4 regions of the Streptomyces sp. SLBN-31 genome follow, and region 2 is predicted to be linked to each of the others. Evidence: riboswitches for the same ligand, from Rfam matches in the RefSeq annotation. Region 2 holds a riboswitch; each other region holds the start of a gene.

The links. Region 2 has a riboswitch for cyclic di-AMP ahead of FBY22_RS45380 (C40 family peptidase). Riboswitches for the same ligand answer to the same signal wherever they lie in the genome.
Region 1: linked by a shared signal. The riboswitch ahead of FBY22_RS11030 (peptidoglycan DD-metalloendopeptidase family protein) and the one ahead of FBY22_RS45380 (C40 family peptidase) in region 2 are both predicted to bind cyclic di-AMP.
Region 3: linked by a shared signal. The riboswitch ahead of FBY22_RS37610 (transglycosylase family protein) and the one ahead of FBY22_RS45380 (C40 family peptidase) in region 2 are both predicted to bind cyclic di-AMP.
Region 4: linked by a shared signal. The riboswitch ahead of FBY22_RS06575 (M23 family metallopeptidase) and the one ahead of FBY22_RS45380 (C40 family peptidase) in region 2 are both predicted to bind cyclic di-AMP.

The regions. Positions count from the first base shown of each region.
Region 1 covers NZ_VFNC01000001.1:2,416,240-2,423,823, reverse strand. The annotation lists gene FBY22_RS11050 (glutamate dehydrogenase) at 345-1,523, shown strand; gene FBY22_RS11045 (hypothetical protein) at 1,637-1,963, shown strand; gene FBY22_RS11040 (TetR/AcrR family transcriptional regulator) at 1,973-2,593, shown strand; gene FBY22_RS11035 (SGNH/GDSL hydrolase family protein) at 2,647-3,432, opposite strand; gene FBY22_RS11030 (peptidoglycan DD-metalloendopeptidase family protein) at 3,678-4,625, opposite strand; cyclic di-AMP (ydaO/yuaA leader) riboswitch at 4,630-4,795, opposite strand; gene FBY22_RS11025 (alpha-galactosidase) at 5,103-7,175, opposite strand; gene FBY22_RS11020 (tyrosine-protein phosphatase) at 7,346-7,584, shown strand, end outside.
Region 2 covers NZ_VFNC01000002.1:1,261,089-1,268,672, forward strand. The annotation lists gene FBY22_RS25745 (AAA family ATPase) at 1-2,327, opposite strand, end outside; gene FBY22_RS25750 (LysR family substrate-binding domain-containing protein) at 2,683-3,429, opposite strand; gene FBY22_RS25755 (DUF5997 family protein) at 3,488-3,895, shown strand; cyclic di-AMP (ydaO/yuaA leader) riboswitch at 4,100-4,274, shown strand; gene FBY22_RS45380 (C40 family peptidase) at 4,283-6,181, shown strand; gene FBY22_RS25770 (VOC family protein) at 6,379-6,804, shown strand; gene FBY22_RS25775 (RNA polymerase sigma-70 factor) at 6,812-7,584, opposite strand, start outside.
Region 3 covers NZ_VFNC01000003.1:8,233-15,816, reverse strand. The annotation lists gene FBY22_RS37625 (hypothetical protein) at 1-1,688, shown strand, start outside; gene FBY22_RS37620 (cytochrome P450) at 1,859-3,199, shown strand; gene FBY22_RS37615 (transglycosylase family protein) at 3,354-4,346, shown strand; cyclic di-AMP (ydaO/yuaA leader) riboswitch at 4,495-4,712, shown strand; gene FBY22_RS37610 (transglycosylase family protein) at 4,716-5,399, shown strand; gene eno (phosphopyruvate hydratase) at 5,755-7,041, shown strand; gene FBY22_RS37600 (septum formation initiator family protein) at 7,150-7,584, shown strand, end outside.
Region 4 covers NZ_VFNC01000001.1:1,410,647-1,418,230, forward strand. The annotation lists gene FBY22_RS06560 (DNA topoisomerase (ATP-hydrolyzing) subunit A) at 1-1,416, opposite strand, end outside; gene FBY22_RS06565 (pitrilysin family protein) at 1,736-3,130, shown strand; gene FBY22_RS06570 (pitrilysin family protein) at 3,127-4,515, shown strand; cyclic di-AMP (ydaO/yuaA leader) riboswitch at 4,718-4,882, shown strand; gene FBY22_RS06575 (M23 family metallopeptidase) at 4,895-5,668, shown strand; gene FBY22_RS06580 (GntR family transcriptional regulator) at 5,857-6,540, shown strand; gene FBY22_RS06585 (HPr family phosphocarrier protein) at 6,679-6,960, opposite strand; gene FBY22_RS06595 (bifunctional GNAT family N-acetyltransferase/acetate--CoA ligase family protein) at 7,150-7,584, shown strand, end outside.

The DNA.
Region 1 (7,584 bases), on a different contig from region 2:
CGGCGGGCTCTTTCCAAGGAAAGCCCAAAGATACGGCCGCCCACGGCCTCTGCGAGGCAGAGGTCCCGCTGCCGCTCCCCGGCCCACCTGCGCACCGCGGCGCCCGCCTCCCGCGGGAAGCGGAGCCACCACCAGGGCAACCGGGGGCGCCCGGCGCCCATTCCCGCCACCGTCACGGACCCTCGTCGGCGCGGTGGGCTCACCCCTCTCCCGCGTTCCGTTGACAAGCGGAGGCACCCTCTCGACACTGACCGACGATTCAGTAATTCCCTCCGGCACCACCCGCCCGGGGCACTCGCCCCCGCCGCCCGGTCCCGTCTGATCGCCGTCTCCGAGGAGACCCCATGACCACCCCCCTGATGTCGCTCACCTGGACCGACCACATCACCGGCCGTCAGGGCTTCCTGGTCGTCGACCGGCTGGTGCGCGGTGTCGCCAGCGGCGGACTGCGGATGCGCGAGGGATGCACGCTGGACGAGGTCACCGGCCTCGCCCGCGGGATGACCATGAAGGAGGCGCTGCACTACAACCCCGAGGGCCGTTACGTCCCGCTGGGCGGCGCCAAGGGCGGAATCGACTGCGATCCCCGGGACGCGGGGGCGTACGGACTGCTGGTGCGCTACCTGCGCGCCATGAAGCCGTACGTCGAAGGCTTCTGGACCACCGGTGAGGACCTCGGCCTGACCCAGGACACGGTGGAGCGGGCGGCGGCCGAGGCGGGGCTCGTCTCCACCATCCAGGCGGTGTACCCGCTGCTCGACGACGAGGTGACCGCGCGGGGCCGGCTCGCGGACGCCTTCGCCGTCGAGGTGGACGGCATCGGGCTGGACGAACTGGTGGGCGGCTGCGGCGTCGCGGAGTCGGCGCTGGCCGCCCTGGACCGGGCGGGCCTGCCGCACGCCGGGACGCGGGTCGCCGTGCAGGGCCTGGGCACCATGGGCGGGGCCACGGCGCGCTTCCTCGCGCGCGCGGGGCTCACGGTCGTGGCGGTGGCCGACATCAAGGGCACCATCGCCAACCCCGCCGGCCTCGACGTGGAGGCGCTGCTGGCGGCGCGCGACGGGTACGGCACCGTGGACCGGGCGGTGTTGCGGCCCGGGGACCGGGAGCTGCCGGGCGACGCCTGGCTGGCGGCCGAGGCGGAGGTGCTGGTGCCGGCGGCCGTCTCGTACGCGATCGACGCGGCGGACCAGGAACGGATCGGGGCCCGCTGGATCGTCGAGGCGGCCAACATGCCCGTACTGCCCGAGGCGGAGGAGCTGCTGGCCGCTCGCGGTGTCACCGTGCTGCCCGACGTCGTCGTCAACTCCGGGACCAACGCCTGGTGGTGGTGGACCCTGTTCGGCGACATCGGACCGGACGCGGACGAGGCGTTCGCCCACACGCGTCGCTCGATGCGGGCCCTGGTCGAGCAGATGCTGGCCCGCGCGGAGGCCGACGGCACGACCCCGCGCGCGGCTGCCCACGCCATCGTCGCGGACCGGCTGCCGGTGATCGCGGAGCGGTACGGCTGGTACCGCTGAGGACGGCGGCGCGAAGACCGGTCCGGGGCCGGGCGCCGCACACCTGCCGACCCGCGCGAAACGGCCGATCCGGGGCGTTGGTTGGGGACGCGCCCCGGATAGGGTCGGACACCATGACGATTCGTCTGTGCTGTCTGCTCTGGGCGCGTCCCGGCGCCGCCGGGGCCCTGGCCGCGTACGAGGACAAGGTCCTGGCCCTGCTGGGCGAGCACGACGGCCGGATCCTGCAGCGTGCGCGGGCCCACGGCGCCGAGGGCCGCCCGGACGAGATCCAGCTGATCGAGTTCGCCTCGCGGGCCGGTTACGACGGGTTCCTGGCCGACGAGCGCCGCACGTCCCTGGCCGGCGAGCGCGACGCGGCGATCGCCAGGACCGAGCTGTACCCGGTGGAACCGGTCGAACAGCGGTCCCACCCGGCGTCATCAGGGACGACGGAATAGGGTGACGGCGTGGCGAGAGTGCGGTTGAGCGTGGCCGAGCGGCGTGAGGAACTGCTGCGGGCGGCCATCCAGCAGATCGAGGCGCGGGGCGTGGCGGCGGTCAGGATCGCCGACGTGGCGTCGGCCCTCGGCGTCAGCAACGCCCTGGTGCTGTACCACTTCTCGACGAAGGAGAAGCTGGTCGCCGCCGCGTTCACCTTTGCCGCCGAGGACGACCTGGCCCATCTGCGCAAGCTGCTCGGCCGTCGCACCACGGCGCTACGGCGACTGCGCGCCGCCGTGCGCTGGTACGCGCCGACCGGCCAGGCCAAGGGCTGGCGGCTGTGGATCGAGGGCTGGGCGGCGGCGCTGCGCGAGCCCGCGTTGCGGGAGGTGGCGCGGGACCTCGACAAGCGGTGGAAGGCGGCGATCGCCGAGGTCATCGCGGAGGGCGTGGCCGCGGACGAGTTCCACTGCCCCGACCCCTTCGGCACGGCCCTGCGCCTGACGGCCCTGCTGGACGGCCTGGCGGTCCAGCTCACCTCGTACGCCGGCGCGGTCTCGCGGGCCCGGGCCCAGGAGTGGGTGGACGAGGCACTGGCGCGCGAACTGGGTCTGGACCGGACGGCGTTGACCGCTTCGCAGACGTGAGACCCCCGGTTCGCACCGGGGGCCCCACCCCGTCAGGCCTCAGGCATCAGGCATCAGGCGACGGAGGCGATCCGTGTCCTGATGTCCTCGGGTGACAGCGCGCCCTTCGCCGTGACGTGGTCACCGGACGACTCGCCGCGCAGTCGGCGCCCTATCCACGGCACCAGGTACTCGCGTGCCCACTGCACGTTGTCCCGCCGCACCTCCAGCGTGCCCCGCGGCGGCAGCGGCGGCCAGGGCTGGTCGGGATCGGCCGGGATCTCCAGGCCGAGGACCTGCCCGGCGCGCAGCGCCACGCGCGTGTGGCCCTCGGGCGAGAGGTGGAGCCGGTCGCCGTCCCAGGCCCTGCGGTCCTGGACCGACTTCAGCGACCACAGGTCGAGCACGGGGCAGCCGTACCGGTCGGCGATCGCCCGTACGTGCCCGTTGTAGGTGGCGATCTTGCCGCGCAGGTGCTTCAGCACGGGCACTCCACGGGTGTCGAATCCGGTCGTCACCATGACGGTGCCGGCGGCCTGCGTGAGGCGGGCGACCGCCCGCTCGAAACGCTCGGCCACCTCGTCGGGATCGGTGCCCGGCCGGATGATGTCGTTGCCGCCCGCGCAGAAGGAGACCAGGTCCGGGGCCAGCTCGATGGCCTGTGGTAGCTGGTCCGCCACGATCTGGTCGAGCAGTTTGCCGCGCACGGCGAGGTTCGTGTAGCTGAAGTCGCCCTCGGGACGCCGGTCGGCGAGGAGCACCGCGAAGCGGTCCGCCCATCCGACGAAGGCCCCGTCGGGACCGGGGTCGCCGACGCCCTCGGTGAAGCTGTCCCCCACCGCGACGTACGACCCGATCACTGATCTGCTGTCACTCTTCGAATCGTCTGCCACAGCCGTCATGATTCACCTTCGAATGTGACCTACGCGACCGTAGGCGGGACTTGACGGACGGTGAGATAAGCCACTCCTAAAGTGTTGACCAAGGTCGGAATAACCCTTCGGTCGGCACTGTTGTCGGCTCAACCGTCAGACACACCGAAGGCCGGACCCGGGGATCGAGGTCCGGCCTTCGGCAGCGTGTCGGGCGGCGTGGCGGCGGGGGGTCAGCCGACGGCGACGCCCTTGGAGCGGAGGTAGGCGACCGGGTCCACGTCGGAGCCGTAGTTCGGCGTGGTCCGGATCTCGAAGTGCAGGTGCGGGCCGGTGACGTTGCCGGTGGCGCCGGACAGGCCGACCTGCTGGCCCGGGCTCACGCTCTGGCCGGCCGAGACGGAGAGCTGCGACAGGTGCGCGTACTGGGCGTAGTAGCCGTCGGCGAGCCTGATGACGACCTGGTTGCCGTAGGCGCCGCCCCAGCCGGCGGAGACGACCGTGCCCGCGCCGACGGCCTTGAGGGAGGTGCCGGTGGGGACGACGAAGTCGACGCCGGTGTGGTAGCCGCTGGACCACATGCTGCCGGCCACGTGGTAGCCGGTGCCGACGGCCGCGCCCGAGACGGGGAGCTGGAAGCCGGTGGTGGCGGTGGTGGTCGCGGTGGCGCTGCGGGTGGCGCTGCGGGTGGTGGCCTTACCGGAGGAGGACGAGCGCTCCTTCGTCGAGCTCGGGCCCTGCGCGGACGAGGACTTGGCCGTGGAGGACTTGGGGGTGTTCGTCGCGGCCTTCTTGCCGATCGTGAGCTTCAGACCGGGGTGGATGAGCGACGGGTCGTCGCCGACGGCGGTGCGGTTGTCGGCGTAGAGCTTGTGCCAGCCACCGCTGACGTGCTGCTCCTCGGCGATCTTCGAAAGGTAGTCACCGGACCGCACCGAATAGACGTGGACCGCCTTTTCCGAGGCGGAGTTCTTCTTTTCGGTCGCCTTCTTCGCGGTATTCGGAAGGGACTGCACGGCCTTTTCCGAAACCGACTGGGAAGCGGACTGGGCGGGGGCCGCGTGGGCGCCGGTGGCACCCATCAACGGGAGGGCGAGCGCGGCGCCGCCGGTTCCGGCGACGGCGATGGAGCGGGTGAAGCGCTGGGACTTGGGTCGGCGGTGCTTACCCTTCGCGGGCATGGCGAATTCCTCTCCGGCGCCTGCGAGGTGAGCTGTCGGGTGCGGGCTGGAGATGCCCGGCCGCGCGCTGGTCGCGGCTGTACCCCTAGCCGTTCCGGAGACCGGAACAGGCGTTGTACCTGTGGGTCCCCCGCTCCTGCCGTACACGGGTGAGTTGGTGCGGGCTCCGGGCGGCGGCAGGATTGGGCGTCCGTCCGGATTGGTGTGGAACGTAAGCGACGAGGACGCGAAGGGACAAGCGACGGTTCCCCGTGCATCCGTTTCCCTTGATCCTCCATGGAAATCCACGGTCACTCTCCGTGAATTTTCGCTTCTTCCCACTCTTCAATTCGCAGGAAGGGCGGATTGATTACGTGAGCATGACGAGGTACGCACCGTCACGGGTATGACGCTGCTCACGTGACACTGCTCCAGCTCCGTTTGTCACAGCGCGAGTTGGAATGAAGCCCAATCAACGCAGCAATTCGGACAGAAGAGTCAGATGCGGCGCAGGCGGAGAACTGCCGCATCAAGGTCGCCCCGCAGTCCGGTACGCAATCCGTGATGGAGCAATACGGCACCTCGATGCACTTCGCCCGTTTCGAGGCATTCGTACGACGCTGTCGGGTCGAGGGCACGCAGCCGCAGGGCCGGCACGGGCTCGCCGTAGCTCTGCGCCTGCAACCAGGCGAGGACGACGCTCTGGTCCCCGCGCGCGTACTGCACCGCGCTGAGCCCGCCCGTCGGCGGCCGGAGGCGGTGCAGCTCACCGTGCTGGACGAGCGGCCGGATCTCCTTGTAGAGGCTCACCCAGTCGCGGGCCTCGGTCAGCTCCTCCTCGGTCCACTGTGTGAGGTCCCCGCCCACCCCGAGCACTCCGGCCATGGCGCTGACGAACCGGAAGCGAAGCGAGCTGACGCGCCCGTTGAGCTGGGTGTTGGGGCTGTCGGTGACCCAGGCGGCCATGACGCGCGCGGGGTGGATCTGGCTGAAGCCGTGCTGGATGGCGAGCCGGTCGAGGGGATCGGTGTTGTCCGAGGTCCACACCTGGTCCGTACGGCTCATGATCCCGAGGTCGATCCGCCCGCCGCCGCCCGAGCAGGACTCGAAGACGACACCGGGGTGGGCCTCCCGCAGCCGGTCCAGCAGGGCGTACAGGGCGCGGACGTGGTCGACCCACAGTCGCTGCGGGTAGGCGTCACCGGGCCAGCCGGCGTCCGTGAAGCAGCGGTTGAAGTCCCACTTCACGTAGTCGATCGGGGCGCTGGACAGGAGTGCGTCGAGCCGCTCCCAGAGGTACTCCTGGACGTCCTCGCGGGCCAGGTTCAGCACGAGCTGGTTGCGCAGCTCCGTCCGCCTGCGTCCGGGCTGGAACTGGACCCAGTCGGGGTGGGCGCGGTACAGGTCGCTGTCCGGGTTGACCATCTCGGGTTCGACCCAGATGCCGAACTGCATGCCGAGGGCGTGCACGTAGTCGGCGAGCGGCGCCAGACCCTTGGGGAAGCGGTCGGGGTTGGGCGTCCAGTCGCCGAGCCCGGCCCGGTCGCTGGTGCGCTTGCCGAACCAGCCGTCGTCGACGACGAACAGCTCCACGCCGATCGCCGCGGCCCGCCGTGCGAGGGCCCCCTGCTGTTCCTCGGAGATGTCGAACTCCGTGGCCTCCCAGGAGTTGAACAGCACGGGCCGGTCCTGGTCCGCGTCGGGGACGACGTACGCGCGCTGGTAGGCGTGCCAGGCCCGGCTCGCCCCGCCGAAGCCGCCGTCGCTCCACAGCCCGGCGAAGACGGGGGTGGTGTACGACTCCCCCGCCGCCAGGTTCAGCAGTCCGGAGTCGTCGTATCCGGCGCCGCCGGTGATCTGCACGCGTGCGTCGGGGAGTTGGGCCACCGCGATGCGCCAGGAGCCGGACCAGCCGAGAGCGCAGCCGTAGACCTCGCCGCGCTCCTCGGTGGCGTCGGTGTCGAGGGCGACCCAGGGCAGGTGCTGGTGTCCGGTGTGCCCGCGGCGGCTGCCGATGACCTTCTCGCCGTAGGTGAGCGGGGAAGTCGTGAGCCGGGACTCCGCGGCCCAGCGGCCGTGCAGCTGGGACAGCCGCCAGCCGTCGCGGTCGGGGAGGGTCCAGGTCGCGGCGTCCGCGCGCAGCAGCTCCAGGGCGCCCGGACCCTCGTTGTCGAGGGTCAGCCAGCGCTCGACGACGTCGTGCCGCATCCGGTGGTGCAGGGTGATCGCGAGGCCGCCGTCGCGGAACCTCAGCCGGAGGTGGTCGCCCTCCGCCTCGTACGCCTCGAAGCGCCACTCGGTGCCGCGCCGCTCCTCGGAGCGCACGGACAGGGCCGGCCGCACGAACCGCGGGCCGCCCTCGACCGGGTACTCCTCGCGGCCGTCGAGCGGGGACTCGAAGGGGCGGTAGTCCGGCAGCGGGCGTACCGCGAGGGCCTCGGCGTCGGCGAGGGCGATCCGGGGGCCCCAGTGCAGGTGCAGGAGCTCGTCGTCCTCGGTGAGATGGATCGCGTAGCCGCTGGTCGGCCCGGTCAGGAGCCAGGTACGGCCGTTGTCGGAGATCTCCAGCATCAAGCCCCCACATATTCGAACAGGTGCGATCAAGCAGCAACATCATCAATGCCGGTGGGGGCCGACGGCAACGCCTGTGGACAACTCATTGCCCAAGGAATGCATGTCGTATCGTCGACAAGGTGCCCGTCGTCGAGCCGAGTCGGCGGGGCGGACTGGGAGGAGCCCCCGTGACGCAGCAGATCCCGTCGACCGAGCCGGAGCTGGCCCGGGTGCGCAACTTCCGCGACGTGGGCGGGCTGCCGACGGTGGACGGGCGGCGGGTGCGCCACGGGGTGCTGTTCCGCAGCGGGCACCTGGCGCACGCGACCGAGGAGGACGCCGCGTTCCTCTCCTCGCTGGGGCTGCACACGATCTTCGACTTCCGCAACGCCGCGGACCAGCAGCTGGAGGGGCCGGACGTCGAGCT
Region 2 (7,584 bases):
GCGCGGACGAGGCCGGCCAGCGGTTCGGCGCCCAGGGCGTCGAGTTCCGCGAGGGCTTCGAGCTTGTCGGCGGGGTGCGGGCTCTCCGCGAAGGCGGCGGCGTGCTCGTAGGGGCAGCCGGCGGCCTTCCAGACGGCCGCGGCCTCCCGCCAGTGGCCGCGCGCCTGGAGGGCGTAGGGGTGGTCGGAGTCGTGGGCCGGTACCGGATGACCGGCCTTGGTGAGCCAGTAGCCGAGTTCGGCGCCGTAGGGGATGCCGGGCAGGTGACGGGCCTGGGCGTGGACCGGGGCCGCGGCCGCCACCACGGCGTCCGTGTCGCCGCGCAGCCAGGCCGCCTCCGCCTGGGCGGCCGCCACCGGGCCGGTGCGCTGGAGCTCCCTGGTCCGTACGGCGATGTCCCGGGCCTCGGCGAGGAGCTCGCCGGCTCCGGGCCTGCCGGACCGGACGCGTACCCGCGCCAGTACGGTCAGGGCGGGGCAGCGGGCCGGCGGGAAGTCGTGGATGCCGAACTCGGCGTGCCGTTCGGCGTCCTCCCAGTCGGCGGCGGCCAGGCGGCGCAGGGCCAGTTCGACGTGGAGGTAGGTGAGGAAGCCGAGGTGCTCGGCGCGGTCGGCCAGGTCCAGGGCCGGCGGCAGGAAGCGGTCGGCGTCCGCGTACTGCAGGTTGTCCAGGAGGGTCCAGATCAGGTTGGCGTAGGCGCGGCAGGCGTGCTCGACCTCGCCGGCACCGAGGGCGACCTCCAGGCTCTCCTCGAGCTGCTTGCGCCCTTCGGGGTCGCCGCCCCGCCAGCGGGCCGTGCCGAGGTTGTTGAGGGCGTGCGAGAGGATCGCCGAGTCGTCGGCCTTGCGGGCCAGGACGATGGCGCGTTCGGCGTGTTCGACGGCCTCGGGGTAGCGGTCGGACAGCATGCGCAGCTGGGCGATGTTGCTGACGGCCAGGGCGAGCAGCCGGTCGTCGCCCGCGTGTTCCAGGACGGTGACGGCCTCACGGGCGGCGGCCTGGGCCTGGTCGGCGTCGCCGGCCCACCAGTGGATGCGGGAGAGCCAGCGCAGGTCGGAGCCGAGGGCGAGGATGTCGCCGAGTGAGCGGCGCAGGGCGACCGCCTCGCGCTCGGCGGTGACGGCGGCGGCCGTGTCGGCGACGGTGTAGCTCTCCACGGCGTGGCGTTCGAGCAGGTCGGCGAGTTCGGCCGGGCCGTAGCGGTGGCGCTGGCGCAGGACGAGCCCGAGCTGGGCCGCGGCCTCGCGGTGGGCGCCGGCGTCGGCGGCGTCCCGGGCGGCGTCGGGGCCGTGGCGGGCGATGGCGTCCAGGTCGCCGGCCCGCGCCGCGTGGTGGACGATGCGGGCGGCGTCGGCGCCGGGCCGGGCGACGAGCGCGGCGAGGACGTGGCGGTCGAGCTCGATGCGCCGGGCGGCGGGCACGGAGTCGGCGACGGCCCGCCGGATCAGCTCGTGCCGGAAGGCGATCCGTTCCGGGGTGACGGTGAGCAGCCCGCGCTGCTCGGCCTCGGCGAGGACCGCCATGCCGTCGGCGACCAGCGCGTCGACCAGTCGGCGTTCGACGGCCGAGGGGACGACGGCGAGCTGTTCCAGGGCGTCCACGGTGGCCGGCGGCAGCCCGCGCAGCCGCGCGAGCACGGCGTCGACGACCGTGGGCGGCACTCCCCCGGTGCCGCCGGCCGCCAGGACCTCGGTGACGAAGAAGGGGTTGCCGGAGGTCACCTGGTACACCTGCTCCGGGTCGAGCCGGCCGGCCGCGCTGAGCTCGGTCACGGCGCCCAGGGAGAGCCGGGCCAGGGGCAGGCGGTGCACGCGGGGGGCGCGGGAGACCTGGCCGAGGAGGTGACGCAGGGGGTGGCCGCTGTGCAGTTCGTCGTCGCGGTAGGTCAGGACGAGCAGGGCGGGCAGCCGGTCCATGCGCCGGACGAGGAAGCGCAGGGCGTCCAGGGAGGCCTCGTCGGCCCAGTGCACGTCCTCGACGACGAGTACCGCAGGATGCGGAGTCACGGCGAGCTCGGCGTGCAGGGACTCGTAGACGCGGTGCCGATCGGCGCCGTCCGTGACGGCTCGGGCGAGCTCGGCGCCGACGCTGCCGACCAGGTCGCGGAAGGGCCCGAGCGGGCGCCGGGTGGTGAGGTCGTCGCACTGGCCGACCAGTACCCGCGCCTGCCCGGACAACCGCTCGGGCAGGGCTCCGACCAGGCTCGACTTGCCGATTCCCGCCTCGCCGAAGACAAGCGCCACCGAACCGGCGCCGTCCGCCGCCTGTCGTGCGGCCGAGGCCAGCAGCTCCAGCTCGGGCTCACGCTCGAGGATCCCCCGGTCCACTCACCGATTGTGCCACCGGGGAGGGTGCCAGGTCTTGGCGAGCGGTCGGGCGGTCCTGCCCGGGCCGGGCGACGGACGGCAGCTCGTGAACACGGTCGAGGGGGCGCACTTCGCCGCCCGAGCGGGGGAGGCACCCGGCCGAGCCGTCCGGCGGTGTGCCGGTCTTCCGGGCCGCTCCCGTCCGCGGGCGCCGGGCCGCGGCTCGGGCGCGGGCGCCGGGCCGCGGCTCGGGCGCGGGCGCCGGGCCGCGGCTCGGGCGCGGGGCCGGAGCGGCGTGCCGCGCGGGCGGCGACGCCGCGGCCGTGGTCCGAGCCGCGGCTCAGCCACCGCTCATGCCGGCCGCGTGCCGCGCGGCCTAGGAGCGGCGGCGGGGCTTTCCCCGCTTGGGGGTCTTCGACGTGCCCGCCCTCGGGCTGCGGGTCTGCGTCTTCGCCGCCGCGGGCTTGCGGCGGGGCGCCGGCTTGTCCACGGGCTTCTGCTCCGGCTGCGGCTTGCGGCCGCGGGAGCTGTTGACCGTACGGCCGCGGACGATGCCGATGAAGTCCTCCACCAGCTCGGTGGTGGCGTCCTCCGGCCAGGACAGGGCCACACTCGACTGCGGCGCGTCGGTCACCGGACGGTAGGTGAGGTCCTTGCGGTGGTGGAGACGGGCCAGGGACTGGGGCACCACCAGCAGGCCGACCCCCGCCGCGACCAGCTCCACGGCGTCCTCGGTCGTCGCCGGGCGCTCGAAGGCGGGCTCGCCGGGCGGGGCGTCCCAGTCGAGGACGTCGTCGAGGGGGTGGAAGACCACCTCGTCGGCCAGGTCGGCGAGGGTGATCTCCTCCGCGGCCGTGATCACGTGGTCCTTGGGCACGACGGCCACGGTCGTCTCGGTGTAGAGGGGGATGGCGCTGAAGTGCGTCCGGTCCACCGGGAGCCGCACCAGCCCCGCGTCGGCCTCGCCGGCCCGCAGCACGTCCGGGGCCTCGGCGGCCGCCACGGGCCGGAGGGCCAGCGGGATGCCGGGCAGGCGCTCGTTCCAGATCCGCACCCACTTGGCGGGCGTCGTCCCCGGGACGTACGCGAGCCGGAACGTCTGGGATGCCTCCGTGCCTGTCACCCCGCCAGGTTACCGGCCGTGGTCGGAGGCGTCGTACGCGCTCGATACCCTGGACCTCATGAGTTCGCACCAGACCGCCCAGACGATGAAGCCCGCCACCGCTGCGAAGAAGCTGGGTGTGTACCTCGAGGCCACCCCCGCAGAGTTCCGTGAGGGTGTCGTCTCGCGCGCCCAGCTCGACGAGCTCCAGGCGAATCCGCCCGAGTGGCTGCGCGAGCTGCGGGCCAACGGCCCGCACCCCCGTCCGGTGGTCGCGGCGAAGCTGGGCGTCTCCATCTCGGGTCTCGCGCGCGGCGGGGTCACCGAGGCCCTCACCACCGAGGAGATCGAGGCCCTGAAGCAGGAGCAGCCCGAGTGGCTGGTCAAGGAGCGCGCGACGCAGTCGGAGGTCCGCAAGGAGGGCGCGCGGATCAAGAAGCGCGACGCCGAGCGGGCGGCGGGCGAGGATCAGGCTCCGCGTTCCTGACGCCCTGCGGACGGAGGAGCGTTCGGTGACTTTCCGTCACCGGATGCGCGCCCTCCGTCCATCGTCGAGGTATCTGACGGTGTGTCACGACGAAGGTCACAAAAGCGTATCGGACATTCCGGCCGTCAACCTTCACACGAGCCGCACAAGTTGGCTAGCTTGGCCTCAGGCCGCTCGTGTCACTCCGGCGAACCCCGCCGGGAAGAGCGGCCTCCGCCGAATCCGGTGCGCCCTCGTGGCGGCCGGAACCGGGGACCCAACCGATTCATGGGGTGAATCGGCCCAACTGCGCTTCGGGGCAAGGGCCGTAGGGCATGCCTTCCGGAATTGACCGCCCGAACCCGACAGCTAACTCGGTAGGCGGAGTACGGAAGGAGTACGGCCCCCATGGCGCCGGAACGATCGTCGCGTGCCGGAGGCTTCGGCCTCCCCGGTGTGCGCAACTCCGCCCTCGCGACGGCCGCCCTCACCTCGGTGGCCCTGTTCTCGCAGACGGCCGACGCCTCGCCCCAGCCGGGCGACGAAGCACCCAGCCGGGAAGACGTCCAGCAGCGCGTGAGCAGCCTGTACGACCGTGCCGAGGACGACACCGGGCAGATCAACCTGACCCGCGTGCAGAACGCGCGCGGCACCGGCGAGCGTGGCGGTCAGCCGCGCAGGGGCTCGGACCCCGACCTGGACAACGTCACCCGGCAGTGGTTCGACATGGCACGGGCGTCCATCGGGCCGACCGTCCCGGCGATCCTCCCGTCCGACCGCACCCCGGCCAGGCGGCCCGCCGCCGGCCGGCCCGCGCGTCCGGTGGAGGCTCGTGCGCCTCGTGAGCTGCAGGCCCCCGCCCGGGCCGTACCCGAGCTGCCCGCCGCCGGGCCGCGGCGCCCGGTGGCCGAACTGCCCGCCGGCCCGACGGCGGCGCTCCCCGCGGTGCCCCAGCCCCGCCAGGAAGCGGCCGCCCCGGCTCCGGCGGAGTCGAGGCAGACCTCGCTGCGCAGGTCAAAGCAGGAGAGCCAGCGCAAGGTCGCTGCGGCCAGCGACCTGCTGTACCGGCACGTGGCCCGACAGACCTCCGCCCCGCGTCCCGCCGTCGCCCCGCAGCCGGACCGGAGCACCTGGCAGGCGGCCCCGCAGGGCGCCGCCCCCGCGGTGATCGAGGCCACGCCCGCGCAGCCCAGCTGGGCGGCCCAGGTCCAGCAGGCGGACACGGCACGCACGATGAACGACTCCGCACCGGCCCAGCCCGACTGGACGCCCCAACCCCAGCAGCCCGCCACCACAGGCACGAGCACCGCGGCCGCTCCGGCACAGCCGGGTTGGGACACGGGCGCACAGCAACTCGTCGCCCAGACGATGACCCCGTCCGCCCCCGCGCAACCCGGCTGGGACACCGGCGCACAGCAACTCATCGCGCAGACCATGACCCCGTCCGCCCCCGCGCAACCCGGCTGGGACACCGGCGCACAGCAACTCATCGCCCAGACGATGACCCCGTCCGCCCCCGCGCAACCCGGCTGGGACACCGGCGCACAGCAACTCATCGCCCAGACGATGTCCCCCTCCGCGCCGGCCCAGCCGAGCTGGGCGATGCCCGCCCAGCAGACGGCCACCGCGGGCACGAGCGCTGCAGCAGCCCCGGCACAGCCGGGCTGGGACACGGGCGCACAGCAACTCGTCGCCCAGACGATGACGCCGGCCGCTCCGGCACAGCCCGGCTGGGACACCGGCGCACAGCAGATCATCGCTGCGGCGGCGCCGCAGGCGGACTGGCGGGATCCGGTTGCGCAGGAGCAGGCTCGGCGGAGGGCCGACGAGGCTCGGCGGCTGCGGGAGCCGTCGGTTCTGGACACCGGCGTGCCGGTGGTCGAGGACTGGCGGGCACCGCAACCGACCGTCCTGGAGACGGGCGTACCGGCCGTCGAGACGTCCACCGGCACGAAGGCCGACCGCGCCGTGGAGTTCGCCCGCGCGCAGATCGGCAGGCCGTGCCTGTGGGGTGCCGTCGGCCCGGAGTCGTACGACAACGCGGGGCTCACCCAGGCCGCCTGGAAGGCCGCCGGTGTCGCGCTGCCTCGCAGCACGCACGAGCAGTCGAGCGCCGGCACGGTGATCCCCCTCGCCGAGAGCCGCCCCGGTGACCTGATCTTCTTCCACGACAACTTCAGCCATGTGGGTCTCTACACGGGCAACGGTCTGATGATCCACGCCCCCGGTCCGGGCTCCGTCATCCGCGAGGAGTCGATCCACAACGCCGGGGAGGCGGCGATCCGTATCGCGGTGCGACCGGCCTGACGCGACGACACCGGTGAGCCGGGGGCGGGCCGCCGGCTCGCGTCCCTGACGTACGGTCCGCAAGCGCATCGAGAAGACCTACCGCAAACTGGGCACACGCGACCGAGTCAGCACGGTCCTGCGTGCCCGGCGTCTCGGCCCGGTGCCCGCACCGTCCGCACGGCGGTAGGGGTGCCGTCAGACCTCCGGAGCCCGTCATGAAGCCGAACCGTTCCATCCCCGCCGCGACGGTCATCCCCGTCCTGATCTACCCGGACGTGCGCGCGGCGGTCGACTGGCTGGGCGCGGCCTTCGGCTTCGTCGAGCGGGTACGCATCGGCGAGGACCACCGTGCCCAACTCGCCTACGGCGACGGGGCGGTGATCGTCGGCGACGTCCGCAAGGACCGTCGGCCGCCCCGCCCCGGCGAGGTCACCCACTCGGTCACCGTCCGTGTGGCCGACGCCCGGGGCCACTGCGAGCGGGCCCGGGAGCACGGCGCGCGCATCCTCATGGAGCCGACCGACTTCGAGTACGGCGAGCGCCAGTACACGGCCGAGGATCCCGCCGGTCACCAGTGGACGTTCTCGCAGACGCTCGCGGACGTCGCTCCGGAGGAGTGGGGCGGGACGTCGGTCGGCTGACCCGCGCTCAGCCGGCCCGGCCGGTCGCGAGCCGGCGCGCCCGCTCCGCCTCCCGCCTGAGCGCCCACGCGTCCGCGACCGTTCCCAGGTGCCCCAGCTTGTCGGGGTTGATCACCGAGCGGATCGTCCGGACCCGTCCGTCGAGGACGTCGAGCGCCATGACGCTGACCACCCTGCCGTCCCGGTCCCGGAAGAGCGCGCCCGGCCGGCCGTTGACCTGCCGCCGCTCCAGTACCACACCGACGCTGCCGATCTGCGGCGCGAACTCGGCGAGGACGCGGGCCACGTGCTCGGCGCCGATGACCGCGTTGGCCAGCTGCGGCGCCTTGCCGCCGCCGTCGCCCGCCATGTGCACGTCGGCGGCGAGGAGTTCGCGCAGCGCGTCGACGTCGCCCTCGCGGAAGGCGTCGAAGAACCGCCCGGCGAGCTCCTCGCGCTCCTTGCGGCCGGCCTCGAACCGGGGCAGTCCGGCGTCCATGTGCCGACGGGCCCGTACGGCGAGCTGGCGGCACGCCGCCTGGGAGCGGCCCACGGCCGAGGCGATGTCCGGGAAGCCGAACCCGAAGACCTCCCGCAGCACGAAGACGGCCCGCTCCAGCGGCGTCAGCCGTTCCAGCAGCAACAGGGCGGCCATGGACAGCGAGTCGGACAGTTCGGCGGAGCGCTCCGGGTCCTCGTAGGGGTCGGCGAGCAGCGGCTCGGGGAACCAGGCGCCGGCGTACTCCTCCCGCCGTACCCGGGCCGAACGCAGGACGTCGACGCAGATCCGGGTGACCACGG
Region 3 (7,584 bases), on a different contig from region 2:
CCCACACGGAGGCCGAGCTGCGCGCGAGGCTGCGTCGGCTGCTCGCCGCAGACCCGGGTGCCGCAGCCGAACTGCGCGACCTCATAGCCGAGTTCGCGCCGCTCGCGGACGGCAGCCCGGCGGTCACCAACACGATCACCGGGGGAACCTTCGACGCTCCCGTCGTGCAGGCCGGCACGATCCAGTCGCTGACCCTGCACCACACCCCCGAGGCCGCCAAGGACCACATCGACTTCCGCGAGAGCACCTTCAACGGCACCGCGATCGGCGTGCAGCACGTCCACGCCGCCGCGCCCGAGCGGCCCCGCGCCGTCGCCGACGGCTGGCCACTCCTGGGCGCCCTCCGGCTCCCTCCCGGCGTACGGCCCGCGCGCCGCCTCGGCGACGAGACGGACCAGCCGCCGTACGTGCCGCGCGACTGCGACCCGGCGCTCGACCGTCTGCTGGCGGAGGCGCTGCGCTCGGGGGGCCTGGTCGTGGTCACCGGGGAGCCGCTCGCCGGGAAGACGAGGACGGCCTGGGAAGGGCTGAAGCGAGCCGCCGCCGACGGCACTCGTGTCTGCGTCGCGCACGAAGGCACCGACCTCGGCTCCCTGTCCGGCGCACTGCAGGGGCGCGACCCCGAGGGCACTCACGTGGTGTGGCTGGACGACCTCGCGGGCCACCTCGACGAGCAGGGGCGGACGGCCGGAGTCGTCTCCCGGCTCACGCACGAGGGCGTGCTCGTGCTGGCGACGATGCGGGACGAGGCGTACGCGACGCACGGGTTCGGGGACCATCCCCACGCCCGGCTGCTGCGCGGGGCCCGCAAGCTCGAACTGACCTGCCGTTGGAGCGGGCCGGAACTGGAACGGCTGGCGGAGGCTCAGGCGCGGGACCCGAGGCTGGAGGACGCGGTCCGCTGGCGGGAGGAGCTGGGCGTGACCCAGTTCCTCGCGGTCGGGCCGGAGCTGGGGGAGGAGTGGCGCTGGGCTCGGCGGCCGGACGGGCGGCCGTGGGGGTACGAGCTGGTGCGGGCGGCGATCGACGCGGCCAGGTGTGGGCTGCGGCGCCCGTTGGCGGCGCCGGAATGGCGGATGCTGCTCGTCGGTGCCGAGTACGGGGTGCTCCTGGAGGACGAGTGGCTGTCCGAGGAGCTGTCCTGGGCCGGTCGGCCTCGCCTCGGCGTCACGGGGCTGCTCGTTCCGGAGGAAGGGGAGGGCGGCAGGGCCTGGCGGGCGAGCGGAGCCCTGGTGGCGGACGCGTTGCGTTCCCCCGGGTTCCCGCCGCCCGGGCCCTACCTCTGGCGGAACATGACCGCGCTGGCACAGCGGGCGGGCGCCGCCGAGTTGGGCGCGGTCGTCGCCGCCGGCCGTGCGGCCCTGCGGGCCTCTGCCGCGGCGGGTGACGCCGACGCCCGCAAGGTCATCACCGACCTCGCGGACCTGGCCGGCGACGAGGCGGACGCGGACCGCTGGCGCGGGCTGCACTTCAACGCGGTCGGCGACCGGGAGAAGGCCTTCCACTTCCTGGAGAGGGCGGCGAGCGCGGGCCACCCGGAGGGCCGGCTGGACCTCGCGGCCCTGCACCTCGTCCGCGCCGAACACTGGCTGGCCGAGGCGGCCGAAGACGGCTCCCCGGCCGCCGCGGCCACCCTCGCCGCCCTCCGCGAGGCACTCCCCCCGAACCCGGATACGGTCAAGGAGTGACCGGCCAGCCCACCCCCGACCAGCCCACCCCCACCACGGCACCCACCCCCGCGCCCGCCACCCCGGCCTCAGCGACCCGCACCCCCGCGCCCGCGACACCCGCGACCCCCGAGCCCGACGCCCCCGCCACCCCGGTGGAGCCCGCCACCCCGGTGGAGCCCGCCACCCCGGTGGAGCCCGCCACCCCGGCGGAGCCCGCCACCCCGGCGGAGCCCGCCACCCCGGCGGAGCTCACCACCCCCGCGAGCCCCGACCTCTTCACCTGGGAATTCGCCACCAACCCCTACCCCGCCTACGCCTGGCTCCGCACCCACGCCCCCGTGCACCGGACGACCCTGCCCAGCGGGGTCGAGGCCTGGCTGGTCACGCGTTACGCCGATGCCAAGCAGACCCTCGCCGACAACCGGCTCTCCAAGAATCCGGCCCACCACGACGAGCCCGCGCACGCCAAGGGCAAGACGGGCATTCCCGGTGAGCGCAAGGCCGAGTTGATGACGCATCTGCTCAACATCGACCCGCCCGACCACACCCGGCTGCGCCGCCTCGTCTCCAAGGCGTTCACGCCCCGCAGGGTGGCCGAATTCGCGCCGCGCGTACAGCAGTTGACCGATCGGTTCATCGACGGGTTCGCGGGGAAGGGCGAGGCCGACCTCATCCACGAGTTCGCCTTCCCACTCCCCATCCATGCGATCTGCGACCTGCTCGGCGTCCCCCGCGAGGACCAGGACGACTTCCGGGACTGGGCGGGGATGATGATCCGGCATCAGGGCGGGCCCAGGGGCGGGGTGGCGCGGTCGGTGAAGAAGATGCGCGCCTATCTCGCCGACCTCATCCACCGCAAGCGCGCCGCCCTCCCGGACACCCCCGCCCCCGGCGAGGACCTCATCTCCGGTCTGATCCGAGCCTCCGACCACGGCGAGCACCTCACCGAGAACGAGGCCGCGGCGATGGCCTTCATCCTGCTCTTCGCGGGGTTCGAGACCACCGTCAACCTCATCGGCAACGGCACCTTCGCCCTCCTCGCCCACCCCGAGCAGCGCGCCCGCCTGCAGAGCTCCCTCGCCGCGGGCGAACGCGGCCTGCTGGAGACCGGCGTCGAGGAACTCCTGCGCTACGACGGCCCGGTGGAGCTCGCCACCTGGCGGTTCGCCACCGAGCCGCTGACGATCGGCGGACAGCACATCGCGGCCGGCGACCCCGTCCTCGTCGTTCTCGCCGCCGCGGACCGCGACCCCGCCCGTTTCACCGAACCCGACACCCTCGACCTGTCCCGACGCGACAACCAGCACCTGGGATACGGCCACGGCATCCACTACTGCCTGGGCGCCCCGCTGGCCCGGCTGGAGGGCCAGACCGCCCTCGCGACGCTCCTCACGCGGCTGCCGAACCTCCGACTGGCCGGGGAACCGGGGGAGTTGAGGTGGCGGGGCGGGCTCATCATGCGCGGACTCCGCACGCTCCCGGTCGAGTTCACCCCGGTCGACGTATCGCGTCCGACCGCGCAAACGTGACACGCGCTCAAGTCTGTGATCTTCACGTGATCTACGCGGCATTAACTTGTGACAAGTGATCGGTAGCCGCTACGTTCACGGATCAACAGCGGCGCGAGGTTTGGCCCAAGCTTCACGCGCCGCGGTCACTGCTGTCTCGCGAAAGGCCCTCCGCATGCTCTCCGGGAACGGTCGTCACCGTCGCCCCCGCCAGGCTCCGGCTCTCCTCGTCGCGGCCGGAGTGACCGGCTCCGCCATCGCGATCCCGCTGTTCGCCGCGGGTGGCGCCAGCGCCGCCGACGGGACCACCTGGGACAAGGTGGCGCAGTGCGAGACGGGTGGCTCCTGGAGCGAGAACAGCGGCAGCGGCTTCTACGGCGGCCTGAAGCTGTCCCAGGCGGACTGGGAGAAGTACGGCGGCCTCGACTACGCCCCCCGGCCCGACCTGGCCAGCCGCAACCAGCAGATAGCCGTCGCCGAGAAGCTCCTGGACGCCGAAGGGGTCGGCGCTTTCCACACCTGTGGACTGACGTCGGGGCTCAGCAAGGACTCAGGGTCGGCCGACGTGGACACCGGCATCGGGGGCGGATCATCCGACTCGTCCGGTTCTTCTGACAGTTCGGACTCCACCGGTTTGTCCAATTCGTCGGGTAACGCGTCGAGCGACTCGTCCGGCGACTCCGCCTCCTCGGACGCGTCCGGTTCACCCTCGGCCTCTCCCGGCTCTTCCTCGCATTCCAGTGGCAAGTCCAGCAAATCGGACAGCTCGGCCTCGCCCTCCACCTCGACTCCGAGCGCGTCCCAGGGTGCCGGCGACTCGTCCGCGGGACGGGCGAAGAGTGACGAGTCGGACAATTCTCAGCAGGCCCTGGGCTCTTGGAGCCTCGTCGACACCGGAGCCGTCGACTCCGCGACGACCGGCAGTGGCACCGCCGGCACCGGCAAGCACCGCGGCGCCAGTGCCGACGAGAGTGCCGACGGCGGCGCCGCGAAGGCCGCCGCGCACGACTCGTACACGGTCCGCACCGGGGACACTCTCGCCTCCATCGCCGACTCCCTTGACGTGGACGGCGGATGGCGCGCCGTCTATGACGCGAACAGGCAGGCCATCGGTACCGACCCGAACCACATCTTCACCGGTCAGACCCTGGATCTCCCTGCCGAATAGGGCGAAATACGGCGGGAGTTCACGTCACGCTTCGCGTTGAATGTCCGGTTTGGCGAAAGTGTGGGATGAGTCTCAGAAGCCCTGATCGTCTTTGAAATTCCGCGGATTCCGTGTCTACGGTCATGACCGCTCGGCAACCCGAGCCCCGTCTGCCGCAACGCCGAATCCTGCCAGCGGCCGTACGGGAACAGTCGTCGCTTGACAGCGCCGTAGGCAGGAGCGGGGGACCCAAGGTAAGTGCCCCACCGGGTGGTTGACGGTGGTGGCTCGGGGTGAAGCCGCGGCTCGCGAGAGCGAGGCCGCGGCCGGGCAACTCAACCGGCCCGAACCCGACAGCTCACCTCGCAGGCGTCGGTGAGGGGATCCACCATGCTGTTTTCCGGCAAGGGCAAGCACCGTCGTCCGTCCAAGGCCACCCGCGCTGCCGCGCTCGCCGGTGTCACCGGTGTCGCCATCGCCGCCCCGCTGATGGCGGCCGGCAACGCCTCCGCCGCCACCGCCTCCGAGTGGGACGCCGTCGCCCAGTGCGAGTCGGGCGGCAACTGGTCCATCAACACCGGCAACGGCTACTACGGCGGCCTGCAGTTCTCCGCCTCCACCTGGGCCGCGTACGGCGGTACCGCGTACGCCCCGCAGGCCAACCAGGCCTCCAAGTCCCAGCAGATAGCCGTCGCCGAGAAGGTCCTCGCCTCCCAGGGCAAGGGCGCCTGGCCGGTCTGCGGCACGGGCCTGTCCAGCGCCGCCTACAACGGCGCCGGTGCCTCCACCGGCTCGTCGAGCAGCACCACCACCCGCTCGACCGCCGAGCAGCAGGCCTCCCGCTCCTCCGAGCGTCCGGCCGCCAAGAAGTCGACCAAGACCGTCACCACCCCGACCGGCAAGAAGGTCAAGAAGGGTGACGGCGAGTACAAGGTCGTCAAGGGCGACACCCTCAGCTCCATCGCCGCCGAGCACAAGGTCAAGGGCGGCTGGAAGAAGCTGTTCGACCTGAACAAGGGCATCGTCGAGGACGCCAACCTGATCTACCCCGGTCAGCAGCTGCACCTGAAGTAAGGCACAGCCGAACCACAGGCCCCGCACATCCGTGTCCCCCACAGTGGGGGCACGTGAGGGCCACCCCCGTCCCCATGGGCTCCCCGCTCCGGTGCGTCTTCCCCCGTACGCACCGGAGCGGGGCTTTTCTCTGTCCGGCGTAGGCCCGTCGCCCGTCCGTCGTCGCCCGGGATACATGCTGTGTTCACCCGTCTTTGTTCCGTGGGTGAACAATAGGTACCGTCTGTCCTTGTCCACGGGACGGTCGGTCGGCTGGCCGATGGCCCCGGGGCGGTTAGGCTCTAGTCGCAAGGCTGAGGTGGGGCCTGGAAAGGCCCATGTGCCCCGCACAACCAGCGTCACATCCAAGAAGGAGATGCTCGTGCCGTCCATCGACGTCGTCGTAGCCCGGGAAATCCTGGACTCCCGAGGCAACCCCACGGTCGAGGTCGAGGTCGGCCTCGACGACGGCAGCACGGGTCGTGCCGCCGTCCCGTCCGGCGCCTCCACGGGCGCCTTCGAGGCCATCGAGCTCCGCGACGGCGACCCCAACCGCTACAAGGGCAAGGGTGTCGAGAAGGCCGTCCTCGCCGTCATCGAGCAGATCGGCCCGGAGCTGGTCGGCTACGACGCCACCGAGCAGCGCCTGATCGACCAGGCCATGTTCGACCTGGACGCCACCGACAACAAGGGCTCGCTCGGCGCCAACGCCATCCTCGGCGTCTCGCTCGCCGTCGCCCACGCCGCCTCCGAGGCCAGCGACCTCCCCCTCTTCCGCTACCTGGGCGGCCCGAACGCGCACCTGCTGCCGGTGCCGATGATGAACATCCTGAACGGCGGCTCGCACGCCGACTCCAACGTGGACATCCAGGAGTTCATGATCGCCCCGATCGGCGCGGAGACCTTCTCCGAGGCCCTGCGCTGGGGCGCCGAGGTCTACCACACCCTCAAGTCCGTGCTGAAGTCCAAGGGCCTGGCCACCGGCCTCGGCGACGAGGGCGGCTTCGCCCCGAACCTGGGCTCCAACCGTGACGCCCTCGACCTGATCCTCGAGGCCATCAAGCAGGCCGGGTACGTCCCCGGCGAGCAGATCGCCCTCGCGCTCGACGTCGCCGCCTCCGAGTTCTACAAGGACGGCAAGTACCAGTTCGAGGGCAAGGACCGCTCGGCCGCCGAGATGACGGAGTACTACGAGGAGCTCGTGGCGGCCTACCCGCTCGTCTCCATCGAGGACCCGCTGTTCGAAGACGACTGGGCCGGCTGGAAGGTCCTCACGGACAAGCTCGGCGACAAGGTGCAGATCGTCGGCGACGACCTGTTCGTCACCAACCCCGAGCGCCTGGCCCGCGGCATCGAGGAGGGCACCGCCAACGCCCTGCTGGTCAAGGTCAACCAGATCGGCTCGCTGACCGAGACCCTGGACGCCGTCGAGTTGGCCCAGCGCAACGGCTTCAAGTGCATGATGTCCCACCGCTCCGGCGAGACCGAGGACGTCACCATCGCCGACCTCGCCGTCGCCACCAACTGCGGCCAGATCAAGACCGGCGCCCCGGCCCGCTCCGAGCGCGTCGCCAAGTACAACCAGCTGCTGCGCATCGAGGAGATCCTCGACGACGCCGCGGTGTACGCGGGCCGCAGCGCCTTCCCGCGCTTCAAGGGCTGAGCCGCAAAGGGTCAATCCTGAGCCAGTCGTACGTACGTCCCCGCACCGGTCCCGTACCGTGTGCGGGGACGTACGCACGTGTGAACGGCATGAACGGGAGGCGGGGACATGGCCGTGAAGGACCGGGACCGGTTCTCCACCGCGACCAGGCTCAGACTGCTCGGCGAGCAGACGGCGGCCCGGGTCTACCGCTCCCAGACCAAACGGCAGGCCCACCGCTCCCGGCTGACGGGCCGCGCCGCGCTGCTCGCCCTGGTGCTGTGCACCCTCGTCGTGGCCCTCGCCTACCCGATAAGGCAGTACGTCTCCCAGCGCGCCGAGATCTCCGACCTGCAGCGCCAGGAGCAGCAGGCCAAGGAGCGGGTCGAGCAGCTGCGCGACCTCAAGGCACGCTGGCAGGACGACTCCTACGCCGAGCAGCAGATCCGGCAGCGCCTGCACTACGTGATGCCGGGCGAGACGGGATACGTCGTCGTCGACCCGGACCGCGCCAAGCGGTCGCGCGCCGAACGGGACGCCGCCGACCGCCCGTGGTACGCGAAC
Region 4 (7,584 bases), on a different contig from region 2:
CGACTCCAGGATCCGGGTCAGCTCCGCGATCTCCGCGTTGAGCCGCTCCTTCTCCGCCTCCAGCTCGATGCGGTCGTACTTGGTCAGGCGGCGCAGCGGGGTGTCGAGGATGTACTGGGTCTGGGTCTCCGACAGCGAGAAACGCCCCATCAGGCGTTCCTTGGCCTGCGCGCTGTTCTCGCTGGAGCGGATCAGCCGGATGACCTCGTCGATGTCGACCAGGGCGGTGAGCAGGCCCTCCACCAGGTGCAGGCGGTCGCGGCGCTTGGTGCGGCGGAACTCGCTGCGGCGGCGCACGACCTCGAAGCGGTGGTCGAGGTAGACCTCGAGGAGTTCCTTAAGGCCGAGCGTGAGCGGCTGCCCGTCCACCAGGGCGACGTTGTTGATGCCGAAGGACTCCTCCATCGGCGTCAGCTTGTACAGCTGCTCCAGGACGGCCTCCGGGACGAAGCCGTTCTTGATCTCGATGACCAGGCGCAGGCCGTGCTCGCGGTCGGTGAGGTCCTTGACGTCGGCGATGCCCTGGATCTTCTTCGAGCCGACGAGATCCTTGATCTTGGCGATGACCTTCTCGGGGCCGACCGTGAAGGGCAGTTCGGTGACGACCAGGCCCTTGCGGCGGGCGGTGACCGTGTCGATTTCGACCGTGGCGCGGATCTTGAAGGTGCCGCGGCCGGTCTCGTACGCGTCCCGGATGCCGGCGAGGCCGACGATCCGGCCGCCGGTGGGCAGGTCGGGCCCCGGCACGTGCCTCATCAGGGTCTCCAGATCCGCGTTCGGGTAGCGGATCAGGTGGCGGGCGGCGGCGATGACCTCGGAGAGGTTGTGCGGCGGCATGTTCGTCGCCATGCCGACCGCGATGCCCGACGAGCCGTTGACCAGCAGGTTAGGGAAGGCGGCCGGCAGGGCGACCGGCTCCTGCTCCTGGCCGTCGTAGTTGGGCGCGAAGTCGACGGTGTCCTCGTCGATCGACTCGGTCATCAGGCTCGTCGCGGCGGCCTGGCGGCACTCCGTGTACCGCATGGCGGCCGGCGGGTCGTCGTTGCCCAGCGAGCCGAAGTTGCCGTGGCCGTCGACCAGGGGCACGCGCATGGAGAACGGCTGCGCCATGCGCACCAGGGCGTCGTAGATCGACGCGTCGCCGTGCGGGTGCAACTTACCCATGACCTCGCCGACCACGCGCGCGCACTTCACATAGCCGCGGTCGGGGCGCAGGCCCATCTCGTTCATCTGGTAGACGATGCGGCGGTGCACCGGCTTCAGGCCGTCACGGGCGTCGGGCAGGGCGCGGGAGTAGATGACCGAGTACGCGTACTCGAGGAAGGAGCCCTGCATCTCGTCGACGACGTCGATGTCGAGGATGCGCTCCTCGAACGAGTCGTCGGGCGGCGGGGTCTTCGTGCTGCGGCGGGCCATCGCTGCCGGCTCCTCTTTTCTGGTCGCTCGCCTACGGGTCGCTCACGGCCCCTTCGGCTCACGCTTGCTGAAGCATGAACGGGATCTGACGCGACCATTGTGGACCGCGGCACTGACAACCCGGGCCAGGACCCGGTGTGGGCGGTCCGGCCCGGCGGGCGGGGGTCGCCCTCGCCGCGGCTGCCCGCAGGCTACGCGATCCGCTGTGGGCGTACGTCGTCCGGGAACTTCGCCGCCGGTCCGCCCGCTTGCATACAGTGGCAGGACCGGCAGGAAAACAGCGGTTTCCAGCACCGCATCCGCGATCGAAGGGACGTACATGCCCATGGGTCACACGGCCACAGACCAGGCAGGCACCGGGGGCCTGACAGCGACCGAGCACCGCCTGGCCAACGGCCTGCGCGTGGTGCTCTCCGAGGACCACCTGACCCCGGTCGCGGCGGTGTGCCTCTGGTACGACGTCGGCTCGCGCCACGAAGTCAAGGGCCGGACCGGCCTGGCTCACCTCTTCGAGCATCTGATGTTCCAGGGTTCGGGGCAGGTCAAGGGCAACGGCCACTTCGAGCTGGTGCAGGGCGCCGGCGGCTCGCTCAACGGCACCACCAGCTTCGAGCGGACCAACTACTTCGAGACCATGCCCGCCCACCAGCTGGAGCTCGCCCTCTGGCTGGAGGCCGACCGCATGGGCTCCCTGCTGGCCGCCCTGGACGACGAGTCCATGGAGAACCAGCGGGACGTCGTCAAGAACGAACGCCGGCAGCGCTACGACAACGTCCCGTACGGCACCGCCTTCGAGAAGCTGACCGCCCTCGCCTACCCGGAGGGCCACCCCTACCACCACACGCCGATCGGTTCGATGGCCGACCTTGACGCGGCGACCCTGGAGGACGCGCGCGCGTTCTTCCGCACCTACTACGCGCCCAACAACGCCGTTCTGTCGGTCGTCGGCGACATCGACCCCGAGCAGACGCTCGCCTGGATCGAGAAGTACTTCGGCTCCATCCCCGGGCACGACGGCAAGCCCGCGCCCCGCGACGGCATGCTCCCCGACGTCATCGGCGAGCAGCTGCGGGAGGTCGTCGAGGAGGAGGTGCCGGCGCGCGCCCTGATGGCCGCCTACCGGCTGCCGCACGACGGCACGCGCGAGTGCGACGCCGCCGACCTGGCGCTCACGGTCCTCGGCAGCGGCGAGTCCTCCCGCCTGTACAACCGGCTCGTGCGGCGCGACCGTACGGCCGTTGCGGCCGGCTTCGGACTGCTGCGCCTGGCCGGGGCGCCCTCGCTGGGCTGGCTGGACGTGAAGACCTCCGGCGACGTCGAGGTGCCGGTCATCGAGGCCGCCATCGACGAGGAGCTCGCCCGGTTCGCCGCCGAGGGCCCCACGAGCGAGGAGATGGAGCGCGCCCAGGCCCAGTTGGAGCGCGAGTGGCTGGACCGGCTCGGCACGGTCGCGGGCCGCGCCGACGAACTGTGCCGCTTCGCCGTCCTGTTCGGCGACCCGCAGCTCGCCCTGACCGCCGTCCAGCGCGTCCTGGAGATCACCCCCCAGGAGGTCCAGGAGATCGCCAAGGCCCGCCTGCGGCCGGACAACCGGGCGGTGCTCGTCTACGAACCCGTCTCCGGACAGGTCGCCGAGGACGTCGATCCCCCCGAAGACCCCGAGGCCGAGGCCACGGTCGAAGCCGGCGACAAGAACGAGGAGGCGGCCAAGTGAGCGAGCTCGCCACGATGGAGTTCCACCCGCAGCCCCAGGCCGGCGAGGCCAGGCCCTGGGCGTTCCCCGCGCCCACGCGCGGGGCGCTCGACAACGGCCTGACCGTGCTGCGCTGCCACCGCCCCGGACAGCAGGTCGTCGCCGTCGAGGTGCTCCTGGACGCACCTCTGGAGGCCGAGCCGGCCGGCTTCGACGGCGTCGCCACGATCATGGCGCGTGCCTTCTCCGAGGGCACCGACAAGCACTCCGCCGAGGAGTTCGCCGCCGAGCTGGAGCGCTGCGGCGCCACCCTCGACGCGCACGCCGACCACCCCGGCGTCCGCCTCAGCCTCGAAGTGCCGGCCTCCCGTCTGGCCAAGGCGCTCGGCCTGCTCGCCGACGCCCTCAGGGCGCCCGCGTTCGCCGACGGCGAGGTGGAGCGGCTGGTCCGCAACCGCCTGGACGAGATCCCGCACGAGCTGGCCAACCCCTCCCGCCGGGCGGCGAAGGAGCTCTCGAAGGAGCTGTTCCCGGCGACCTCGCGCATGTCCCGCCCGCGGCAGGGCACCGAGGAGACCGTCGAGAAGATCGACGCGGCCGCCGTACGCGCCTTCTACGACCGTCACGTCCGGCCCGCGACGGCCGCCGCGGTCGTCGTCGGCGACCTCACCGGCATCGACCTGGACGCCCTGCTCGGCGAGACCCTGGGCGCCTGGACGGGCTCCAGGGCCGAGCCCCGTCCCGTGCCGCCGGTGACCGCCGACGACACCGGGCGCGTGATCATCGTGGACCGTCCCGGGGCCGTCCAGACGCAGCTGCTCATCGGCCGCGTCGGCGCCGACCGCCACGACCGCGTGTGGCCGGCGCAGGTGCTCGGCACGTACTGCCTGGGCGGCACGCTCACCTCCCGCCTGGACCGCGTCCTGCGCGAGGAGAAGGGCTACACCTACGGTGTGCGCGCGTTCGGGCAGGTCCTCAGGTCCGCCGCGGACGGCACGGGCGCGTCGATGCTCGCCATCAGCGGCTCCGTCGACACCCCGAACACCGGCCCGGCGCTCGACGACCTCTGGAGGGTGCTGCGCACGCTCGCCGAGGGCGGCCTCACCGACGCCGAGGTCGACGTCGCCGTGCAGAACCTGGTGGGCGTGGCACCGCTGAAGTACGAGACCGCGGCGGCTGTCGCGAGCACCCTGGCCGACCAGGTCGAGCAGCACCTGCCCGACGACTACCAGGCGACGCTGTATCAGCAGCTGGCCGCGACCGGCACGGTGGAGGCCACCGCGGCGGTCGTGAACGCGTTCCCGGTGGACCGTCTGGTGACCGTCCTCGTCGGTGACGCGGCGCAGATCAAGGAGCCGGTGGAGGCGCTCGGCATCGGTGAAGTGACCGTGGTTTCCGCCGAGTAGCGGCACGCGCGCGTGGAGGGCCCTGGTGACTGACCTGTCACCAGGGCCCTCCTATGTCCGAATTGGCGCGGAATTGAAGGAGAGATGCCCGTCTGCCCTGTGGGATGCGCTACAAAAGCCGCGATCCGTTTGGGGATTGAAAGGCGGCCCGCTTAGCGTCATCCGGGCTGTTCGTCAGGCAGTGCGCCGCACCCGCGGCACCGGACAGTCATCGCCGAATCCCCGTACGGCGCGAGCCAGGGGAGCCGGGGACCCACCGCAGTCCCTGGGGTGAATCGGACGCCCGCGCGAGTCGCGAGGGGGTCCGTAGGAGACCTTCCTGCTCCGAACCCGTCAGCTAACCCGGTAGGCGAGAGGGAAGGAAAGGACCAGCCTGTACATGGCGTTCATGTGCGCCACCGGGAAGCACCGTCGTCCCAGCCGGATCAAGCGTTCCACCGCCCAGGTCGCCGGAGTCGCGGCCCTCGCCACCACCGGTGTGATCGGTGCTCTCGCGGCCCCCGCGCTCGCCGCCGACAACTCCGTCGACGCCGTCGAGCAGACCGGCTTCACCCCCGTCATCATGATCGGCGACTCGATCGCCGAGAAGATCGACGCGCAGGCCGAGGCCCAGAAGCAGGCCGCCGAGGAGGCCGCTCGCAAGCAGGCCGCCGAGGAGGCCGCGCGCAAGAAGGCCGAGGCGCTCGCCAAGAAGGAGCGCGAGGCCAAGGAGCGCGCCGCCCGTGAGGCCGAGCGCAAGCGCCTGAACTCCTTCGTCGCGCCCATCTCCAACTCGTACGTCTCCACCGGCTACAAGGCCAGCAGCTCCCTGTGGTCCTCCGGCAGCCACACCGGCATCGACTTCCACGCCGCGAGCGGCACGTCCGTCCACGCGGTCGGCTACGGCACGGTCGTCCAGACCGGCTGGGGCGGGGCGTACGGCAACCAGATCGTGATCAGGATGAACGACGGGACGTACACCCAGTACGGCCACCTGTCGTCCATCGGCGTCTCGGTCGGCCAGAAGGTCGTCACCGGCCAGCAGATCGGTCTCTCCGGTTCCACCGGCAACACCACCGGACCGCACCTGCACTTCGAGGCCCGTACGACCCCCGAGTACGGCTCGGACATCGACCCCGTCGCGTACCTGCGCTCGCACGGCGTGAACGTCTAGCGACGCGTCACCGGACTCCGAGGACCCCGGCTCTCCGAGCCGGGGTTTTCGTCGTTTCTGTCGCCCCCGTGTCCAAAAAATATCCATGGATTCCGGCCCGCCGTCGGAAATTCCGGCTCATTGCAATAGAGTCGCTGGACACAACGTCAATCATCGACGTTTCACGGGGATTAAGACGGAGGTCGGTCATGCGTATTCCGGCGCACTCGGTGTGCACGGCCATCCGGGACGACATCGTGGCGGGTGTCTACGAGCGTGGTGGCCGTCTCACCGAGGAACTCCTCGCCCGCCGTTACGGCGTCTCGCGCGTCCCCGTCCGCGAGGCCCTGCGCACCCTGGAGGCCGAGGGCTTCGTGGTGACCCGCCGGCACGCGGGCGCGTGCGTGGCGGAACCGACCGAGCAGGAGGCCGCCGACCTGCTGGAGATGCGCATGCTGCTGGAGCCGCTGGGTGCCTCCCGGGCCGCCCAGCGACGCACCGAGGCCCACCTCAAGGTCCTGCGCGGCCTGGTCAGGCTGGGCCAGGAGCGGGCCAGGAGGGGCGGCAGCGAGGATCTGCGCTCCCTGGGCGGCTGGTTCCACGAGACGCTCGCCCAGGCCTCCGGCAGCCCCGCCCTGACCTCGATGCTGACCCAGCTGCGCCACAAGATCGCCTGGATGTACGCGGTGGACGCGCCGGCCAACCCCGTGGAGTCCTGGGCGGAGCACGGCGCGATCGTCGACGCCGTGGCCCGGGGCGACGCCGAACGCGCGCGGGCGATCACAAGCCTGCACACCGAGCGCTCGACCGCCGCGCACCGGCTGCGGTTCGGCGGCGGGAACGGTGTGAGGAACTCGCAACATCCCGTAAACATGTCGAGCCTGCGGCATTAACACGAGCGCCGTATACAAAGAGCAGGGAATTCGAGGGGGCTATTTCATGCTGTCCGCCGTCGTGAATTCCCGACCCCGGCACGGGAAATGCGAAGGGCCCGCCCAATAATTCGGACGAGCCCTTCTGCGGTGCCGCGATCAGACGGTCTCGGGAAGCTCCTCGAGCCCCTCGGAGACCAGCTTGGCCAGACGGTCGAGGGCGACGTCCGCGCCCTCGGCGTCGGAGGCGAGGACGATCTCCTCGCCACCCTGGGCGCCCAGACCCAGGACGGCCAGCATGGAGGCCGCGTTGACGGGGTTGCCGTCGGCCTTGGCGATCGTCACCGGGATACCTGCGGCCGTGGCGGCCCGGACGAAGATGGAAGCGGGGCGGGCGTGGAGGCCCTCGGCCCAGCCGACGTTGACGCGGCGCTCAGCCATGTGATGCTGCCCTTCGGTGTTCAGGTTGTCTAGACCAGTTTCCCACAACGTGAAGAGTCTCCGGAGCGGTTCTCACGTTCCGTCCGGGGTGGATGGTCGGGCCGCGGCCTCGGCCCGATCGACGTCCTCTTCGGTTCTGTCACAGACTGCCTCGCGCCGCTGTCGGACGCGAGCCGTACTCTGGGGCCCATGCAGACCACGCCGGACCGGCACGAGTACCCCGCCCATTGGGAGGCCGACGTGGTGCTGCGCGACGGCGGCACCGCGCGCATCCGCCCCATCACCGTCGATGACGCAGATCGCCTGGTCAGCTTCTACGAGCAGGTCTCGGACGAGTCGAAGTACTACCGCTTCTTCGCGCCCTACCCTCGCCTGTCCGCCAAGGACGTCCACCGCTTCACGCACCACGACTTTGTGGACCGGGTGGGACTCGCGGCCACGGTCGGCGGCGAGTTCATCGCCACCGTACGCTATGACCGCATCGGCGCCGACGGAACGCCCGCGTCCGCGCCCGCCGACGAGGCCGAGGTGGCCTTCCTCGTCCAGGACGCCCACCAGGGCCGCGGCGTCGCCTCCGCCCTCCTCGAACACATCGCCGCCGTCGCCCGTGAGCGGGACATCCGC